Regions from separate parts of the Priestia sp. J2 genome, predicted to be linked through region 2. Evidence: riboswitches for the same ligand, from Rfam matches in the RefSeq annotation. Region 2 holds a riboswitch; each other region holds the start of a gene.

Region 1 (6,925 bases), 1.6 Mb from region 2:
GTTTCGATGAGCTCTAATCCCACCTTTTGTGTATAGAACTCAATAGATTTTTCTATATCCTTTACTTGAACGCCTACATGTTCAAATTTTAAAATTGCCATATGCATCACCCGTATCTATAGTATGTAAAAACTATGAAATATATTAAAGAGAAAGGATATAGAAGTCAAGATAGGGCTGCTTATTAGGAAAGGGCTCTTAAATCATATTTTTGCTGGAGTGAATAGGGTAGAGGCTTCCATCAAGCGCAAACGAAATTTTGCCTGTTTCTTCAGATACAACTAAAATTAATGCATCCGATTTTTCTGACATTCCAATGGCTGCACGGTGACGTGTTCCCAATTTTTTGTTCGTTGAAATAATAGACGAGAGAGGTAAAACATTAGCAGCCGAAATAAGCTGATTATTTCTAATTAGGACAGCTCCGTCATGTAAGGGTGTCCCTGGATAGAACAGTGTCTCAACTAGCGTAGCGCTGACAGGAGCTTGAATAGGCATTCCTTTTTGAATAAGAGGATCAACATTTTGTTCCCGTTCAATGACAATTAAAGCGCCGTGACGTTTCTCAGAGAGGTTATGAATAGCTAGGGACAGAGCAGCGTATTCAAATGTATAAGGCGATAAGTAATGACGCAAGTAATAAGAGGCGGCCGTAGCTTGAACATCTTGAAATAACCTTCTCATCTCCTCAAAATCACATAGGATACAATGATCACTCGTGTCTAAATGTTTAATTAAATTAGAGGCTTCAGTTGAAATCTGCTGTAAATATGTTCGTACATTATTTTTAATTGTATCGTCTAATTGAAAGGGTTGTCTCTCCATCTTATATAGCTCCTATCTGTCAGTCAGTGTTATCTGTAATGTGTGCTAATGTGGGTGAATTATCCGTAAAGCTTATAAATCCGCTATTAATTTTATAGAGAGATTTTGCGTTTTATTTAGCAAGAGAACATCAAAAGTTGGAGAAAAAAGAAAGCGTTTTATAAACTGATATGTTCACATTTGGGTTAAATTTACATATGTTGTTTTAAATAAAAGTATAGATATTTCTGTGAATTTAAAGTATAGTTTTCTTATCGGATATATGATTTTTAATGTTGACAAATATTCTAAATATGCTAAAATTTTTAAAAAATGCTTATCAAGAGTGGTGGAGGGATCTGGCCCGCTGAACCCCGGCAACCTGCTTAGCAAGGTGCTAATTCCAGCAAAGTGTGTATCATTTTGAAAGATAAGGTGAAAATTTATTGCCTACCCAGTCTTTCAATACGGAAGACTTTTTATTTTGATATAGCGCAAGCGATAATTTGAGAAGGGAAACCAATGACTGTAAACCCCGACTTAAAACAAATTTTTGAACACGCCGAAGTAAAGTAAGAATTAAATAGTTTCGCTGACTAGACACACTAGAGGCGGTTTTATCCAATTCTAGTGGGTAAAACCGTCTTTTTTTATTGGATAACGCGGATAACTAAGAATTGGAGTGGAGAAAATGGCAGACTTATATACGTACGAAAACTGGAGCGATACATTTCCAGAGTTCGACAGTAAAGATGAAACAAAAGGAGCCCTTTCAGCATTGCAGTGGGCGTATGATACCTACGGAGATTCAATTATTTATGCGTCAAGCTTTGGGATCGAAGGAATCGTGTTAATTGATTTAATTTCAAAAGTGAAAAAAGACGCTGAAATTGTCTTTTTAGATACAGGCGTTCATTTTAAAGAAACATATGAAGTGATTGATGCAATTAAAGAACGCTTCCCTGATTTACGTATTCATATGAAAAAGCCGGATTTAACTCTTGCAGAACAAGCTGAAAAACATGGAGATGAGCTTTGGAAGAGTCAGCCTAACTTATGCTGTCAAATTCGAAAAATCATTCCGCTAAGAGAATCCCTTGCTCCTTATGATGCGTGGATTTCTGGTTTGAGACGCGAGCAGTCTGAGTCTCGTGCCAACACGAATTATTTTAATAAAGATGAGAAATTCAAGAAGGTGAAAGTTTGTCCGTTAATTCATTGGTCATGGAAAGAAATTTGGCGCTATGTGTATAAGCATGATTTGCCGTACAACAAACTTCATGATCAAGGCTACCCAAGTATCGGCTGTGAGCCCTGTACCGCACCTGCCTATAATGTAGACGATTTACGTTCAGGAAGATGGGCAGGTACACAAAAAGTTGAGTGCGGATTACACGAATCTTAAATACGAAAGAGCTGAATAAATGATGCTTTTATATGTTGCCTTTATCATTGCGCTTTTTTTTGCAATGAATATTGGGGCAAGCGGTGCAGCAGCTGCTATGGGCGTTTCATACGGCTCCGGTGCAATTAAAAAGCGAAGAGTGGCCCTGTTCATCTGTGCTGTAGGAATTGTGCTCGGAGCTGTTACCGGAGGCGGTGAGGTGGTAAAAACCATCAGTTCAGGTATCATACCTGAAAAACTGCTGTCAGTAGAATTAGTTATTATCATTCTGGCTGCTGCAACGCTGTCACTCTTTTTCGCGAATTTGATTGGTATCCCTCTATCAACAAGTGAAGTAACAGTTGGCTCAGTTGTTGGAGTAGGAGTAGCTTATCAATCTCTGTATGTAGAAAAACTTTTAATTGTCATGTCTTTTTGGATTATTGTTCCGCTAGTTTCATTTGTCATTGCTTTTTTGATTGGGAAAGTGATAAAACGCAGAGCGCATAAAAAAGAAGCAGAGGGAAAGTGGAAAAGAGTTTTAACGATTTTAGTTATAGCGACGGGATTCTTTGAAGCCTTCTCAGCTGGAATGAATAATGTGGCAAATGCTGTCGGTCCTCTAGTAGGAGCTGGGTTAATGGATGCTACAACGGGTGTCATAGCAGGAGGATTGGCGGTGGCACTCGGAGCTCTTTTACTAGGAGGCCGAGTTATTGAAACAAACGGAAAAAAAATTACTCGCTATTCTGTAGGGGAAGGCTGCATTATTTCAGGTACTGGTGCTTCTCTTGTTACAGCAGCTTCACTGTTTGGTTTGCCAGTACCGCTTACACAGGTCACTACGTCTTCTATTATTGGGATAGGCGCAGCGAAAACGGGATTTACGAAAGAACAGCGCGAAGTGGTCATTCAAATGTTAAAGGTTTGGGTGGTATCCCCTGTATTTTCACTCGTAATCTCATATGTTCTTGTGAAATTAGTACTTGAAAGCGACTTATATTCATTTGTGGTGCTAGCTAGTGGCTGCATTGCCACAGCAGGTGTTCTAAGCTTAGCTAGAACGACTAGAAGAAAAAGAGCAAGCTTGCAGTCGGAAAAAGAAAAAATGACTGCGTGATTCAATTGCTTTTTATTATATTGTGTTAATTACTTAAGGAGGATTTTACAAAATGACAACAATTCAAGCACACGGTGGAGAATTAATTAATTTATATCAACCAACATATGACTACACTTCACTAACAAAAGAAATTGAAGTAGACAACATGGCTCTAAGTGATTTAGAACTAATTGGGATTGGTGCTTACAGCCCAATTACGGGGTTTTTAGGAGAAAAAGATTATCAATCAGTTGTTGAAAATATGCGTCTAGCAGATGGAACTGTATGGAGTATTCCTATTACTCTTCCCGTAACAGAAGAGCAGGCTAAAGAATTAAACATTGGCGACAAAGTAAAACTAGTTCAAAGCGGTGTGACATATGGTGTTTTAGAAGTTTCTGAAGTATATACGCCAAATAAAGAAAAAGAAGCGGAAAATGTGTACCGCACAGCAGAACTTGCCCACCCTGGTGTGAAGAAAATGATGGAACGCCCAAATGTATATGTAGCAGGTCCAATCGTACTTGTAGAACGTACACCTAAAACGCGTTTTGAAAAGTATTACCTAGATCCAACTGAAACAAGAGCAGCATTTGAAGAGCGCGGTTGGAAAACGGTTGTTGGATTCCAAACTCGTAACCCTGTTCACCGTGCGCATGAGTATATTCAAAAAACAGCATTAGAAATTGTAGACGGCCTGTTTTTAAATCCACTTGTAGGAGAAACAAAGTCAGATGATATCCCAGCAGATATCCGTATGGAAAGTTATGAAGTACTTTTAGAGAACTATTATCCTAGCGATCGTGTAGCTTTGGCAGTTTTCCCTGCTGCAATGCGCTATGCTGGACCTAGAGAAGCTATTTTCCATGCAATGGTTCGAAAAAACTTTGGATGCACGCATTTCATTGTAGGCCGTGACCACGCTGGTGTTGGTGACTACTACGGAACATATGATGCACAAAAAATCTTCAGTAACTTTACGGCAGATGAATTAGGAATTACACCTTTATTTTTTGAACACAGCTTCTACTGCAAGAAGTGTGAAGCGATGGCATCAACGAAAACATGCCCTCACAGCAAGGAAGATCATATGATTCTATCTGGTACCAAGGTACGTGAAATGCTTCGTAACGGAGAAGTGCCACCAAGCACATTCAGCCGTAAAGAAGTAATTGAAGTGTTAATTAAGGGATTAGCAAAACAAAAAGTATCTTCAAAATAAGGAGCGGTTGAAGTGAGTAAATCAACAAACATTACGTGGCATGATGCTGGAATTACAAAACAGGAAAGACGCGAGCAAAATAATCATCACAGTTTTGTATTATGGTTTACGGGCCTTTCGGGTTCAGGTAAATCTACCGTAGCAAACGCAGTGGCAAAAGCGCTTTTTGATAAAAATATTCGCAATTATGTATTAGATGGTGACAATGTTCGTTTTGGCTTAAACAAGAATTTAGGGTTTTCTGCTGAAGATCGTACAGAAAATATTCGCCGTATCGGTGAGGTTTCTAAGCTGTTCGTAGACAGCGGTCAAGTGGTACTAACAGCATTTATCTCTCCATTCCAAGAAGATCGCGCTCAAGTGCGTGAGATCTTAGAGGGGAATGAATTTTTGGAAGTATACGTAGAGTGTCCGTTAGAAGAATGTGAAAAAAGAGATCCAAAAGGCCTTTACAAAAAAGCAAGAAGCGGAGAAATCCGTGATTTTACAGGAATTGATTCTCCCTATGAGTCACCTGCTAATCCTGAAGTAACAATTAATACAAGCACACAGTCTGTAGAAGAATGTGTACAAACTGTTATTGAATATTTATCTAACCGAAAATTCATCTAAATGACAGCGGACTTTGTCCGCTGTTCTAATTCAAATTAAAATTTGGGAGCGCTGCGGAGACGTGGAAATGATGGAAGGGTGAAAGGCATTCATGGGGAAAGTATATCTAGTCGGTGCAGGACCAGGAGATCCAGATTTAATTACATTAAAAGGGTTGAAAGCAATTCAGCAAGCAGATGTTATCTTATATGATCGTTTAGTGAATAAGGATCTGCTGGAGTATGCTAAAAGTAATGCTGATATTATTTACTGCGGAAAGCTTCCAAACTACCATACCCTCAAGCAAGAAACAATCAATAACTTTTTAGTGAAATTCGCTAAAAAGGGGAAAATTGTAACGCGCTTAAAAGGCGGAGATCCATTTGTTTTCGGACGCGGAGGGGAAGAAGCAGAAGCTCTCGTGCAACAGGGCATTTCATTTGAAATTGTTCCAGGAATTACATCAGGTATCGCAGCTGCTGCTTATGCAGGAATCCCTGTCACTCACCGGGAATACAGCGCAAGCTTTGCTTTTGTAGCAGGACACCGTAAAGACAGCGAGCATGATGCAATCAAATGGGATAGCCTAGCCAAAGGTGTAGATACTCTTGCCATTTATATGGGAGTGAGGAACTTACCGTACATTTGCCAACAGTTAATGGAACATGGAAAAACCTCAGCTACGCCAATTGCCTTGATTCACTGGGGCACATGTGCGGACCAGCGCACTGTAACTGGAACTCTTGGTACAATTGTTGATATTGTTAAAGAAGAACAAATTGAAAATCCCAGTATGATTATCGTTGGTGAAGTTGTAAATTTTCATGACCGATTGAATTGGTTTGAGAAGACTGGACAGCATTACTATTCGTATGCACAAGAAGCTTACTAAAGAGGTTGATTATATGGATGCAGTTTTATATGTTTGCCATGGCAGCCGCGTAAAAGAAGGCGCTGATCAGGCAGTTGCTTTTATTGAAAGATGTAAAAAAAATCTAGATGTACCGATTCAAGAAGTTTGTTTCCTAGAGCTAGCTTACCCTACTATTGAACAAGGATTTGAAGCGTGTATTGAACAAGGTGCTACTCGTATTGCCATTGTGCCGCTGCTGTTATTAACAGCTGCCCATGCAAAACATGATATACCTGAAGAAATACACAAAGTATATGAACGCTATCCACAAGTAGAAGTACTGTACGGAGAACCGTTCGGCGTAGACGAACGAATTGTTGATATCTTAGTAGAGAGAATCAATGAAACTAATGTGGATAAGCATGAAGATTCGATGGTATTGCTGGTCGGCAGAGGAAGCAGTGATCCTGCTGTAAAAAAAGATTTTAACGAAATAGCTCAACTGCTAAAAGGTAAAGGAGCTTTTAAAGAAGTGAGCACATGCTATTTAGCTGCCGCTGACCCTAATTTAAAAGAAGGGCTGCACCTTGCTAAACAAACTTCGTATAAGCAAGTATTCGTTCTCCCGTACCTTTTGTTTACCGGTATTTTAATGAACGAAATTAAGGAAGAATTGGAGCAGTTATCAACAGATGACCAGCAGTTTATCTTAGCAAACTACCTAGGTTATCATGATGGACTTGCACACATTTTAAGTCATCAAGTAAAAACGTTATTATCGAGCAGAGGAAATCAATACGATGTATACCGTTATGCTTGATTTAAAGGATCGTTCGGTCTTAGTAGTTGGAGGCGGAACAATCGCAACTCGTAGAATTAAAGGTTTTTTACAAGAAGGAGCAGCCATTACAGTGGTTGCTCCAACTGTTTCAGCTGAAATAAATGAGTGGGAAGCTAAGAATCAGCTGT
Region 2 (6,925 bases):
CGCTTCTTTAGGAGAAGAAATAGAGATTTCTCCTCCGTCTTTGTAAATCTTTCCTTCGTACTCGTCGTAAGCTCCGCACAATATTTTCATCAACGTACTTTTACCGGCACCATTGGCTCCCAATAAAGCATGAATTTCCCCTTTTTGAACAGTAAAATCAACTTTGTTCAGCGCTTGAAAAGAACCAAAGTTTTTTGTAATGTTCTTCATTGAAAGCTCGTTCGTCATGTCTGTCCCTCCACTTCTACTCTTTTTTACCCCATTCTTCTACGTACTGACTAAGCTGGTCCATATTAATCGTTTGATTAGGCAAGTCAGTTTGTTTGACTAAAACCGGATCAAAGGAATAATAACGAGGGATCTCTTGACCGGAAATCTTTTTAAGAAGCAGATCAACCTGCTTTTCTCCTACTGAAGCTGGGTTTACAGCAGCTGACGCTTTCCACGGGCTGTTTTTTGCCTGCATCATTTGCAGGTCTTCATCAGATAAGTCCACTCCATATACCTTAATCTCATCTCGTCCTGCTTCTTTAATCGCTCTTGTGACTCCTTTTGCAAATTCGTCCCAAGGTGCCCAAACGGCTGCAATGTCTCCTTTATTTGGATACTGCTTTAATACAGCCGCCATTTTATTTTGAGTGTCTAGAGAGGTGTTGTCTGTTGCGCTTCCAAACGTGGCAATTTGTTTTACATCTGGATAGCGATTCATCATAATTTTATAAATGCTGTCGCGTTTTTCCATCGGTGCAAAGCCTCCAACAAACGCATATACAATATTTCCTTTTCCGTTAATGTCCTGCATCATTTGCTTCAGCCCCTGGAGCGCAAGCATATAATCATCTTGGTCAATCGTTGTAACGCCTTCTACCTTTAATTCTACGTCTGTTGCAATAACGGGAATCCCTTTTGCAATCGCGCGCTTCACGCCAGGTTCAAGGGTTTCAGCCCGGCCGTGGTCAATCATAATACCGTCAACATTTTGGTTAATAGCCGTGTCTAAATACGCCGCCATTTTAGATTGATCATTATTAGAATCAGAAACGGATAGCTGTACTCCTGCTTTTTTAGCCGCTTTTGTCACACCTGTTATGTACTGAGCAGCGTGAGTGCCTGACGTAAATTCAGAAATAAGAGCAATTTTTGTATCTTTCGTAATCTTTTTTCCTTCTTGCTGTACAGGCTTAGCAGAAGCCGCTTGCTGCGCTGGAGCTGCCTGTGCTTTCTCGTTTAGACTTGGCTGTTCTTTCGTGCAGGCAGCCAGCGCAAAAACTAGAAGCACGAGCAAAGTAAGTGGCCACAGCATTTTTTTACTCTTTTTCATGGTGTTCCTCCTATTAAACTTATTATTCATATAAAAATAGTTAGTTTTATAATAATCCAAAGAATACCCCGCTTTTAGATGTAAAAGCGGGGTGATCATGACCTATGCTTTACAAGTAGTTGTTATGCGTAAATAGGTACCCATCCTTCAGTTGTCACGAAAATTCGCACAGCGACTACTTTACGATCTTCCATTAGTGTAAAGTAATGAAGAATGTTTTCTGGTACTGAAATTAAATCGCCCGGCTCTAATTCAACATCAAAAAATTCACCGTCTTTTCCTTGAATAACAAAGATTCCATGACCGCTTACGATAAAGCGAACTTCGTCATCTGTATGAATATGCTTGCGCTGAAAGTTTTTTAACAATTCATCAATGTTTGGTGTAGATTCCGATAACGAGATAACATCTTGAGCTTTATAGCCGCGGCGTTCAGAAATATCTTTAATATCCTCACCAAAAGCGTTTAAAATTTCTGTTTTTTCTTCATCAGTTAAATCATATTTTTCACGAAGATTTTCTGGAAGTTTTGTAATATCCCAGTTTTCATAAATAACTTCATTGTTTGCCAGAAAAGCTGATACTTCCTCTTGAGTTTCAATTCTTTTATTATTTACATGTAAGCGAATTTGCGCCATTTTTATTTCCTCCTTTTATAAATGCACCTTTGGCTTAATGCCTTTAAGTGATAGTAATTTCACATGGTAGCTAAATAGAAATTCATAGGCTTCTAGCGCTTTTTTTGTTTCAAACGCATTTTTTCCCCATACCGTAATCCCGTGGTTACGAATTAAAATCGCGCCTTGATCGCCTTTTATATGGTGAGAAAATTCTTCTGCTAGTGTCGGAATATCCGCGTAATTCGGAATAATCGGAACAGTAATTTCCGCATCTTCCTCCCAAATACCCAGTGCCTTAATAATTTCTTGACCTTTGAATGAAATAAACCCTTCATCTCCGTACAGTTCAGAGATCACGTTGTTGTCGATTGTATGTACATGAAGGCTGCACCCAGCATTCGTTGACTCGTAAATCTTAACGTGTAAAAGCGTTTCAGCAGAAGGCTTTAAATGCGTTTCTTCTGCAGGCTTCCCGTATTGATCAACTAACAAAAAGTCTTCATTTGTGCGTTTTCTTTTATCTTTTCCACTTGCTGATACAAAGAAAGTTGTCGGATTTTGATCCACTTTAATCGCTAAGTTTCCGCTTGTACCGAAGAACCAATCGCGCTCTGCCAACTCATCTTTTATATCTGCAAGCTCGTGTAATCTTTGCTGAGCCATAATACTCATGCTTTCACCTCTTCTGTTAATTCTTGTAAATGGTGAATCACATCATAAAAAGTAGAAAAAGGACGATACGGTAGAGATAGCTCTTCGCATTTTTTAATTAAAAAGTCACGCGCAATGACAGTGTCAGCTAATTTGGCAGCCTGCAAATCTGTAATTGAATCGCCAATAACAACCGTATGATCTCTTTCATCTGCAAGATGGCGAATAATCGTTGGCTTACAGCAGCCGCAGTCATTTGTACACTGTTTATCACATGTATGAGGCCACGTAATGGAAATATGCTCACCGGAAAAATCAGATCCGTTGCAGTAGAACATTTCCTCTGCAACTCGATTTCCCAAAAGCGGTTTTACAAAAAAGTCAATTCCTCCGCTTACAATATAAAGCGGAATATGATGCTCTTTTGTATAGGCAATAAAATCATCAAATCCATCTCGAATAGCAGACGTCTCTAAAATATAAGAAATAATATCTTCCTTTAATTCCACGGGAAGCAAGGCAAACATTTGCCCTACTCCTTCTTGAATGGAGACGCGCTGTGCTAGCACGTCGTCTTTAATACTTTCCCACTCCGGAGGAGCAAATTGTTTCATAATAGCAATAATGTTATCGCTATTTGTGATTGTTCCATCAAAGTCACAAAAGATTTTTAACGATGTCATGCTTTCACCTCTACTGTTCCCCATAGTTGCAAAGCTTTTTGCAACTCTTTTGATTCTTCCGCTTTTTCGGCTAGCGTTTGATGAGAGAGTACTCCATCTATCGCCACACGGAATGCTTTTCCTCCTCCGATAGCGCCGTCTGGATGACCGTGAACTCCGCCTCCTGCATTAATAATGCTGTCGATTCCAAAGTCCTTCACAAGCTGCGGTACCATTCCAGGATGAATTCCTGCTGAAGGAACCGGGAAAGTCTGCTTATATTTGTACACAGGACGCGTTAATTCGTAGGCAATGCCTGTCGTATCTTCAAGAGAAAGCGCTACGCTTCCGTATGGTGATGGAAACAGTGAGAAATCCGCTCCGGCTAAGCGCAATAGTTTTCCAAGCAGTAATGAATTTGAAAAACCGTAAAACTCTGATGGCGTAAGCGCTCCGCTAACAGCTGGGTGTGCCATAATCGGCAAGTTAATTTCATCATCTTCTCGAAGTGCCTGCAGTACGTCTAACCCGTAAGCAAATACGTTGAATAAAAGAGCATCGGCTCCTAGCTCAGCTGCTTTTCTCGCTTTTTCTTTTAATTCAAACGTTCGTCCCGTTAAATTAACAGCATACAGCGTGCGGTGTCCCGTTTTTTCGTATACTTCATTCAGTACTTTTTTTCCTTCTGTAACGCGAGTTTCAAAAGGTGTTCGTTCACTATCAAACAAAATCTCGTCGTCTTTAACCAAATCCACTCCGCCAAGCGCTTGCTCACGCAGCTGAGTTGTTAAGTACGTCATGTCTCTTCCAATCACGCCTTTAAAAATACTCATCACAAGCGGACGGTCATAAACGCCTAGTTTCTCTCGTATACCTTCTATTCCAAAGCGCGGTCCTGGGAATTCAGCTAATAATTCATCAGGAAAATCCAAGTCTAATAATTTCACTTTTCCATCAAGTGATAGTTTTCCGAAAACCGTAACTAAAATAGCCGGTAAATCTCTTGAAAAGTTGGCAGTTGGATAAGCAATTTTGACAATAGCCTGCTTAACCTCTCCGCCTAAATATCCGTTAACACGTTCGCAGTCTTGAAGCTCAGTTACGGATACGACGCGCCCTTTATGCTTTTGAAGCTGCTGTTGATCTAAAAGCGGCAGATCTGTCCATGAGCCGACGGTTAGTCCTAAAGCAATTCCTTCCGCTTTTTTATGAAAATTTCCTTTATTGTCATGTAGTAAGTAGCTTGCAACGATTTCACTCATTATGCTAAAAACTCCCTTGCTGTTTAATATCGTTAATAAAAAAAACCTCTTCTGTGATTAAGAAGAGGCTTTCGTTGCTCTTCTTATCTCTCAGCTGCTGCTGCAAGAATTAGCACCGTGCTTAACATGCGTTAAGTCGGTTGCCGGGCTTCATCGGGCTAGTCCCTCCACCTACTCTTAATAAGAAAGTTGCTATTTATTTAAATTAAATTCGTAGATTATATACTAAATAAAAAATACCGCTAGGATTTATCGGTTATTAATCTCGTTAACTTCTTACATATTAAGCCAACTCAAAAAGGATTGTCAATGCGTTTTTAAAATAAATTTAATTTTTTTATTCGAGATACAGCTTCTCTCATGCGCTCTTCATCCGTCAGCAGTCCTACGCGCACATAGCCTTCACCATATGTTCCGAAGCCTACTCCAGGTGCCACTACAACGTGGGCTTTTTTAAGAAGTAAATCTGAAAATTGTTCAGAAGTATATCCTATAGGAACTTTTAGCCATGCAAAAAAGGAACCCGCTGGAGATGTAACGTCCCAACCAATTTCTTGAAGCCCTTGAATAAAGGTATTGCGTCTAGATTCATAGCGCTTAACTAAATCATTCACACATTGTTGAGATTCTAACAGAGCTACCGCTGCTGCCTCTTGAACCGCCCCAAAGAGGCTGACATACATATGATCTTGAAGAAGATTAATAGCTTCTACTACACTTTCATTTCCTACAGCAAATCCAACTCGCCATCCCGCCATGTTATACGTTTTAGAAAGAGTATAAATTTCAATTCCCGTCTCTTTTGCACCAGGAGTCTGTAAAAAGCTGATTGGCTTTTTACCATCAAATCCAATGGCTCCGTAGGCAAAGTCGTGTACCACACAAATATCGTGCTTGGCAGCAAACGCCACGGTGTCTTCAAAAAATTCTGCTGTTGCCACTGCACCGGTAGGATTATTCGGATAGTTTAAAAACATGAGCTTTGCCTGTTCTTTAGCACGTTCACCTATCTCTTCGTATACGGGCAGAAAATGATTTTCAGCCGTGAGCGGCATCACTTCCATCTTTGCTTTTGCAAGCTCTACTCCAGACCAGTAATCAGGATATCCAGGATCCGGAACCAGCACCGTATCTCCAGGGTTTAATAAGCACTGCGGAATTTCTACAAGTCCACCCTTCCCGCCAAACAAAATAGCTACTTCTTTTTCAGGATCCACATCAACGCCATATTCTCGTTTATAAAAAGTCGCAACGGCCTCTTTTAAAAACTGGTGCCCCCGAAATGGAGAATATTTATGATGCATAGGATTAGCACTTGCTTTTTGGAGTGTTTCTACAATATGTGAAGGAGTAGGCTGATCAGGATTTCCCTGCCCTAAGTTAATAACGTCGTGCCCTTGGGCCATTACTTTTCCTACCTTGCCTACAAGTGATGCAAAAAATTGTTTTGGTAAACTTTTTAATAGTTCCGATTGCTCAAATTGTTTCATCATCGCACACCTTCTCAAAAAATTCTTGAAATTCTAGTCACAAATAATATATTGTAATACTCAACTTGTAAAGTCATTTTTTTCAACTACTAAAAAAAGGACGGATGATAAAGTGAGTGTAAAAATCACGTGTTTGCAGCTTGATATTGCGTTTGGAAACCCAACTAAAAACCGAAAATATATTCAACAAAAAATGACGGAAGCTCTAAAAGAAAACCCTGACATCCTTGTGCTTCCTGAGCTATGGGATACAGCTTATGATTTGACGCGGCTAGACGAAATTGCCGATGATGAAGGACAGCAGGCCAAGCAATTAATCTCTCAATTTGCTAAAACGAACGAAGTAAATATTGTGGCAGGTTCGATCGCGAAAAAAACAGAGCAAGGCGTCACAAATACGATGTATATTTTTGACCGAAAAGGTCGTGAAGTATCACAATACAGTAAGCTGCACTTATTTAAATTAATGGATGAGCACCTCTATCTAGAAGCAGGAACAGCAAAAAATCTTTTTACACTTGAACAGTCTTTATGCGCAGGAGTTATTTGTTACGATATTCGTTTTCCAGAATGGATTCGCGTGCATACTAGCAGCGGAGCAGAAGTCTTATTTGTTGTTGCTCAGTGGCCGGCTCCAAGACTTGCCCATTGGAAAGCACTGCTCATTAGCCGCGCAATCGAAAATCAATGCTATGTAATCGCGTGTAATCGTGTAGGCCAAGATCCTAATAACACATTTGCCGGACATTCCTTAGTCATCGATCCGTGGGGAGAAATAATCGCTGAAGCTGGCGATAGCGAAGAACTTTTAAGTGCCGACGTTAACCTGGAACTTGTAAAAGAAATTCGTAAACAAATTCCTGTCTTTACAGATCGCCGCACAGAATTTTATTAATTATGTATTGACAGCCGTTTTTTT
Region 3 (6,925 bases), 2.5 Mb from region 2:
TACGCGTGCATGATAATTTAGACTCAAATATTACGTGGTATAAAGTTCTGCATCGAAGCGGAGAGCTGTTTGGCTCCAGTCATGCCGTATTACCTCAAATTATTAACGGATTGCCGAGGAATACGTTTGGAACAGAATTTAGCGGTATCCAGTGGCTATATGGTGTATTCCCGACCATGCTTGCATACAGCCTGAGTCAAACGATCACGCGCGTATTTGCTTTAATTGGAATGTATTTATTATTAAAAAAGCATTTTATTAAAAGCAAGGATGCGTATGCGATTCGAGTGCTTGTATCGCTTGCTTTTGCACTTACGCCATTTTGGCCTTCGGGCATGCTGAGTACATTAGGACAGCCGCTGGCGCTGTGGGCGTTTTTAACCATTCGAAACCGCGAAGGAACGTGGAAGGAATGGCTTACACTTTTACTGCTCCCGTTTTACGCGAGCTTTGTGCTCGGGTTTTTCTTCTTTTTAGCAGCGATGGGGCTGCTATGGCTAAGAGACGTAGTAAAAAAACGAGCGTGGAATATTCCTTTTTTAAGCAGTATTGCAGCGATGACTGCTGTCTTTCTGCTCATTGAATACCGACTTGTTGATTCGCTTTTATTTCCGGAGGCCCCGACGAGTCGAAATGAATTTTTAAGCTCTACTCTAAGCTTTGGACATTCCGTTCGCCTTGCTTTGAAGAACTATACGCTCGGGCATACGCATGTAATGACGCTTCATACTTTTGTCATTTTACCGCTTTCTTTTGTCGTATTGTGGTTTGTTGCTCGAAATCGCAAGGAAAAGCTTGAAAAAACGTTTTTGCAGTTATTTATTCTTAATCTACTACTGTCGATTTGGTATGCGTTTTGGTTTTATAAAGGTTGGGAGCCGCTAAAAGAAAAATATCAGCTTTTTAATACGTTCAACTTTGCTAGATTTCACTTTTTACGCCCGCTCATTATTTATTTGATGTTTGCCGTTGGCGGCTATGTTTTGTGGAAAAGGAGCAAGGCGTGGAAAAAGTTTGTGTGGGTATGTTTGATTTTACAGCTGCTTTTGTTATTTATAGCAAATCCTGAACTTTACTATCGCTACAATCACGAGCCTTCAGTCAAAGAATTTTATGCTGTGCATCAATTTGATGAAATAAGCAGATATATTGGAAAACCTAAATCATCTTATCGCGTAGCGAGCATAGGGCTTCATCCATCAATTGCTCAGTATAACGGCTTTTATACGCTAGATACGTATAACAACTTCTATCCGTTAACATATAAACATGAGTTTCGCAAAATTATTGCCAAAGAGCTTGATAAAAATAAAAAACTAGAAAGCTACTATGATCATTGGGGCAATCGCTGCTATTTGTTTGTTAGCGAGCTAGGGAAAAAATATGATTACCGAAAAGACTCAACGAAAAAAATCCGTCATTTGCAGCTTAATATCAGCCAATTTAAGAAAATGGGCGGTCGCTATATTTTTTCAGCTGTGCCAATTGAAAATGCTGAAAGCGACGGTTTGCACTTTTTAAAAGCATTTAACGATAAACAGTCCGCTTGGAAAGTGTATGTATATGAAGCAAAGTAAGGGGGCAATAACATGAACAGACCTATTTTAACGATCGTGGTTCCATGCTACAACGAAGAAGAAGTATTCACAGAGACGTCTTTTCAATTAACTACTGTAGTAAAAGAACTGATTAATGAACGACTTGTATCAAGTGAAAGCACTATTTTATTTGTAGACGATGGAAGTAAAGACAGCACGTGGTCGCTTATTGAAAAAGAAAGCTGCAGCAATTTGTTTGTAAAAGGGTTAAAGTTAGCGCGAAATGTAGGACATCAAAATGCTTTGCTTGCAGGATTAGAAGTAGCTCATAAGCAATCTGACTGCGTCATTTCCATTGACGCGGATTTGCAAGATGATATCAGCGTCATTCGTACTTTTGTAGAGAAATATTGGCTCGGGTATGAAGTTGTATATGGCGTTCGAGACAGCAGAGAAACCGATACATTTTTCAAACGAACCACGGCAGTAGGGTTTTATCGTTTTATGAACAAGCTAGGAATTCAGCTCATTCAAAATCACGCTGATTTTCGCCTTATGAGCAAACGTGCTCTTGGTGAACTCATGAAATATAAAGAAGGAAACGTCTTTTTGCGGGGCCTTGTACCATTAGTAGGATTTCGCTCCACGGAAGTCACATATGACCGCAAAGAACGGACGGCGGGTGAGTCAAAATATCCGCTAAAGAAAATGCTCGCTTTTGCATTTGACGGGATTACGTCTTTTAGCGTAGCACCTATACGCTTACTGACGCTGCTTGGAGGAGCTTCGTTTCTCTTTAGTATTTTGTTTGGCATTTATGCGCTGATTCAAAAATATTTAGATCATACGCAAATTGGCTGGACGTCTCTTATTTTATCAATTTGGCTTGTAGGCGGCCTGCAGCTAATGGGAATAGGTCTTGTCGGAGAATACATTGGCAAGATTTTCAACGAAGTGAAACAGCGTCCTAAATATGCGATTGAAAGAGATTTATATACAAAACACTCGTTAGACAAACAAAAAGATTTGCTGATGCATTAATTAAGAAGCTTCTCCTGAATGGAGAGGCTTTTTTGTTAAAGTGTTTATCATAATTTTTAAGGTAATAGGAGATGCTACTACTAAAATTTCTAAGGAGATCAAAATCTATGAAAAGACTACTTTATACAGTCAGCACTTTTTGTTTTGTTTGGCTTGCTTTTGCAACCATTCATGTCAGCGCTCTTTCGATTGAGAAACTTCCAATGAAGAAATCATCTGAACAATGGTCGGTCGAACTGACAAAAGCGAGCATGACGGGAGATAATCAGCTAAAGTGGAAAAATAACGTCTATCATACATATGGATTAACCGTTGAAAACATTGGAAAAGACGTAGAGCGTGTGCAGGTCCAAGCTTTTAGGCACGAAGGAAAAAATAAGGCGAAATACAGCTTGTTTTCTCCTATTGAAAGGTCTAACTTAAGCAAAAGCGGTCAGCGTTTTCGCTATGCCAATTTTGCTGTTCCTGGAAAAGCGGCAGGCTTAGACATCATGATTAACTGGACGGATGAACAAGGCAACCATCAAGAACATTTTGAATTTAAATAAAAGTCTTCGCTTAGGCGAAGACTTTTTTTTGCAGGAATTTATCTCTGTATGTGGAAAACGAACACGAAAGGAGAGATTGTGATGATTGCAAAAGCTACTGAAGAAGAAATACAGGAAATTCGGACGAAATCTGCTGATGCGCTGTTTGAAGGAACAACGCATCAGTTTCAACCGTCAACTGAACGCGTAAATGAACTAATTGATAATGCCCTTGAAAAAGGGTGTTATTATTTAGTATCTAGACAAGAAAATAAACTTGCAGGCTGGGTTTTTGTCGGTCCATCTGCCGACTTCTTTTCAAAAGCAGAAATTGGCTTTATCTACGAGTTATATGTTTTACCAGAATACCGCGGGCAAGGTCTAGCCAAGCCGTTAATGCAAAAAGCAATTGATGAATTGTCTATCAAAGGATACCCTGAAATCAGACTCAGCGTTCATGCTGGGAATTTTGCACAGCATGTGTACCGTGAACTTGGATTTGTAGATAAACAAATATCAATGAGCCTACAGGTGGCAAAACGTCCGTAATGTTGGTGAATGTCAGCGAGTCCATAAAACATAAGATGTTATACATGCGATGAGGTTCGGTAATGAAAGTAAAAGCAAATAAGTAGCCCAAACGGTGCTTTTATCCAGTGATTCAACAGCTCCGGCACCTGTATTACCTGAGGAGGGGGGATCTTCAAGCGCGTTCATAACTAAAGCCGCCGCTGCTAAAATAATCCCTCCAATGCTTCCGGTTGTTTTGACAATTGCAACGTGGAAAGTAGATGAAAAAGCAATGCTAAGAAGCAGCAGCAAGCTTCCCAAAAAAGCAGATAACATATATCGTTTCATGTGCTCACCATCCTTTATAAAATCATACCATATTTTACTTCTTTTTTCTTTTTATTGAAAAGCTATTGACGTAACCTATAAAACATATTAGAATAGTCAGAAATAATTTAAAAGCGAAATATTCTTATCTAGAGAGGTGGAGGGACTGGCCCTTTGAAGCCTCAGCAACCACAATCATTGAATGGTGCTAATTCCAGCATAGCCTAGCTCTGACAGATAAGAAGAGGAATCTTTTTCTATGATGAAATCCTCTTCTTAGGAAGAAACATTTCGTATAGAAAAGGTGATGACATTGAAAAATACACAACAGGCGCTAAGCGTTGATGATTATTTAGATCTATACTTGTTAGCAAAAGAACTAAAAGACGAAACGTGGCAGCAGGAAATTTTAGCCGCGCTAAAAACGAAGCAAAATCGTTCATTTGAAGACAAACAATCCGCACTCGTTCAAGAAATATGGGAAGATTTTAAACAGTTAAATGAAGATATTTCTTTTACGTATCGCTTAATTCAAGAAGAGCCAACTAATGAACAGTTTCAAGTTAAATTAAGGAACTTGAGAGAACGGCGGATCACGCTGAGTCGTGAATTATATTTAGCTAAAAAACAGTATGTTGAACACACGCAGTAAAAGGATCCGCTTGATAAACAAGCGGTTTTTTTGCATGTAAATGTTAGAAGCGTTCTATTTCGGGTAGTAAATAGATAAGACAAAAAAAGGAGGGATAACAGTGGCCCAAGGTGTATTATGTGAAGTGAATGAGTGCATGTATTGGAAATCGGGAAATAAATGCAGTGCAGAGTCCATTTACGTTGTGAGTCCTGAAAGTAGTCACCATGTTTCTGAAACGGAAGAACCTGGCTGTAAAACTTTTGAACCCGCGAGATAAATGCTAGTTTTATAAAAAAGCATAAAATGAACGATGCGCTGACGGAGTTGAGTCGGCGTTTTTCTATTTTTTGAAAAATACTATTACTTAGGTGCGATAATAAATACATAGTAAAAAAGCAGTGTCTACGTCTAATTGTGCGTTTAAACAAAATGATACGATAATTTTTTTGTTTTTCGACAAAAGAAAAGCGAGAGAAAGGTGATAGAATACAAATATACAGCCTAGCTGACTTTTAGCATAAATTTATATGAAAGCGCTAACAAAAAGCTGTATTCATCTCGTTTTGACAGATTGGAAAAAGGGGAGACGTTTATGCAGGGGAAAACTCAGGGGAAAGAATTGAAACGCGGGTTAGAAGAAAGACATGTGACGCTGATGTCCTTAGGAGCAGCCATAGGGGTAGGGCTGTTTCTTGGATCTGCATCTGCTATTAAATTAGCAGGGCCGGGAATATTATTGGCGTACGGATTTAGCGGAATGATTATGTTTTTTATTATGAGAGCACTTGGAGAAATGGCGATTCAAAAACCTGTTGCAGGTTCATTCAGCAAGTACGCGCGTGACTATTTAGGGCCCCTTGCTGGTTATCTAACAGGTTGGAACTACTGGTTTTTATGGGTTGTAACATGTATGGCTGAAATTACAGCCGTTGGTATTTATATGGGATATTGGTATCCGGATGTACCAAACTGGATTTGGGCGTTATCGGCGCTTGTCATCATGACAACAGTTAACTTCTTAGCTGTTAAGGCATATGGTGAACTGGAATTTTGGTTTGCACTTATTAAAATTTTAGCGATTGTGTTAATGATTGCCGTTGGATTATTAATGATTGTGTTTGGAATCGGGAACGGCGGCGTTGCGACGGGTATTAAAAACTTATGGGACAACGGCGGGCTGTTCCCGAACGGATTCAAAGGTATTTTACTGTCGCTGCAAATGGTTATGTTTGCATATTTAGGAATTGAAATGATCGGCGTTACCGCGGGAGAAGTGAAAAATCCAGAAAAATCTCTAGCAAGAGCGATTGATTCGGTCTTTTGGCGTATTCTTATTTTCTACGTTGGTGCATTATTTGTCATTATGTCGATTTATCCTTGGCAAGAAATTGGTTCACAGGGAAGCCCGTTTGTATTAACATTTGAAAAAATCGGGATTCCAGCAGCGGCAGGCATTATTAACTTTGTGGTGCTAACAGCAGCTCTTTCTTCTTGTAACAGCGGTATTTTTAGTACAGGCCGTATGCTGTTTAACTTAGCAGAGCACGGAGAAGCTCCAAAAGGATACGGTCAGCTGACAAAAGGCGGCGTACCTGGAAAAGCTGTTTTAGCATCAGCGGGTGCGTTATTAGTCGGAGTAGCGTTAAACTACATTGTGCCTGCCAAAGTATTTACGTGGGTAACAAGCATTGCAACATTCGGTGCGATTTGGACATGGGGAATTATTTTGCTTTCTCAAATTAAGTATCGCAAAACGCTAAAAAAAGGTGAAGAGGCAAAGTTAAAATACAAAATGCCTTTATTTCCGTTAACGTCTTATGTGTCACTTGCGTTCCTAGCGCTGGTGGTTGTTCTTATGGCGTACAATCCAGATACAAGAATTGCAGTTGTTATCTGACCACTATGGTTTATCGGTCTTATTATCGCGTACTACGCAAAAGGATTTCATAAACGAAGTCAAGGTTCAGCTGGGACTGAGCAAAAGCTAGTGAAATAAACGAAAAGACCTCTTTCTTGGAAAGAGGTCTTTTTTCATTAGTTTATGTGCGAATGATTAGTTTTTTTGAAGGGATTATTGATACGTATGAATAATGTAGAAAATATTCTATTTATTCTGTACTATTTAGTTAGAGAATTCATTAATGATTAAATGGTAATTGGAAGTGGATAAGTATGGTAGTTTTACGTTTTTTAACGCCACACAGTGCATCGAAAAGTTGGGAGGAAATAGGCAGAAATGATAGAAAGATTTAGTGAAAAAGACATAAAGGGTTTGCTAGTGCTATCTAAGTTGGAAAAATGGGATTATAGCGAAGCGGATTTACATACGATTTTTTCAACTGGAGACG

Evidence for each region. A riboswitch is a leader RNA that binds a small molecule or an ion and turns the genes downstream of it on or off. The one in region 2 is predicted to bind S-adenosylmethionine.
Region 1: linked by a shared signal. The riboswitch ahead of LJY09_RS24420 (phosphoadenylyl-sulfate reductase) and the one ahead of mtnW (2,3-diketo-5-methylthiopentyl-1-phosphate enolase) in region 2 are both predicted to bind S-adenosylmethionine.
Region 3: linked by a shared signal. The riboswitch ahead of LJY09_RS19570 (hypothetical protein) and the one ahead of mtnW (2,3-diketo-5-methylthiopentyl-1-phosphate enolase) in region 2 are both predicted to bind S-adenosylmethionine.

The regions. Positions count from the first base shown of each region.
Region 1 is NZ_CP086208.1:4,705,948-4,712,872, reverse strand. It holds gene LJY09_RS24430 (VOC family protein) at 1-101, opposite strand, end outside; gene cdaS (sporulation-specific diadenylate cyclase CdaS) at 199-825, opposite strand; SAM riboswitch class I at 1,139-1,241, shown strand; gene LJY09_RS24420 (phosphoadenylyl-sulfate reductase) at 1,496-2,209, shown strand; gene LJY09_RS24415 (sulfate permease) at 2,229-3,308, shown strand; gene sat (sulfate adenylyltransferase) at 3,361-4,512, shown strand; gene cysC (adenylyl-sulfate kinase) at 4,525-5,124, shown strand; gene cobA (uroporphyrinogen-III C-methyltransferase) at 5,216-5,995, shown strand; gene LJY09_RS24395 (sirohydrochlorin chelatase) at 6,009-6,776, shown strand; gene LJY09_RS24390 (NAD(P)-binding protein) at 6,757-6,925, shown strand, end outside.
Region 2 is NZ_CP086208.1:1,205,515-1,212,439, reverse strand. It holds gene LJY09_RS06170 (sugar ABC transporter ATP-binding protein) at 1-228, opposite strand, end outside; gene LJY09_RS06165 (sugar ABC transporter substrate-binding protein) at 245-1,321, opposite strand; gene LJY09_RS06160 (1,2-dihydroxy-3-keto-5-methylthiopentene dioxygenase) at 1,444-1,959, opposite strand; gene LJY09_RS06155 (methylthioribulose 1-phosphate dehydratase) at 1,975-2,613, opposite strand; gene LJY09_RS06150 (2-hydroxy-3-keto-5-methylthiopentenyl-1-phosphate phosphatase) at 2,610-3,275, opposite strand; gene mtnW (2,3-diketo-5-methylthiopentyl-1-phosphate enolase) at 3,272-4,516, opposite strand; SAM riboswitch class I at 4,597-4,703, opposite strand; gene LJY09_RS06140 (pyridoxal phosphate-dependent aminotransferase) at 4,834-6,006, opposite strand; gene LJY09_RS06135 (carbon-nitrogen family hydrolase) at 6,119-6,901, shown strand.
Region 3 is NZ_CP086208.1:3,769,733-3,776,657, reverse strand. It holds gene LJY09_RS19595 (DUF6044 family protein) at 1-1,577, shown strand, start outside; gene LJY09_RS19590 (glycosyltransferase family 2 protein) at 1,590-2,579, shown strand; gene LJY09_RS19585 (hypothetical protein) at 2,687-3,127, shown strand; gene LJY09_RS19580 (GNAT family N-acetyltransferase) at 3,209-3,655, shown strand; gene LJY09_RS19575 (hypothetical protein) at 3,668-3,964, opposite strand; SAM riboswitch class I at 4,086-4,187, shown strand; gene LJY09_RS19570 (hypothetical protein) at 4,257-4,595, shown strand; gene LJY09_RS19565 (DUF1540 domain-containing protein) at 4,696-4,854, shown strand; partial or broken gene alaP (alanine permease AlaP) at 5,170-6,573, shown strand; gene LJY09_RS19555 (GNAT family N-acetyltransferase) at 6,814-6,925, shown strand, end outside.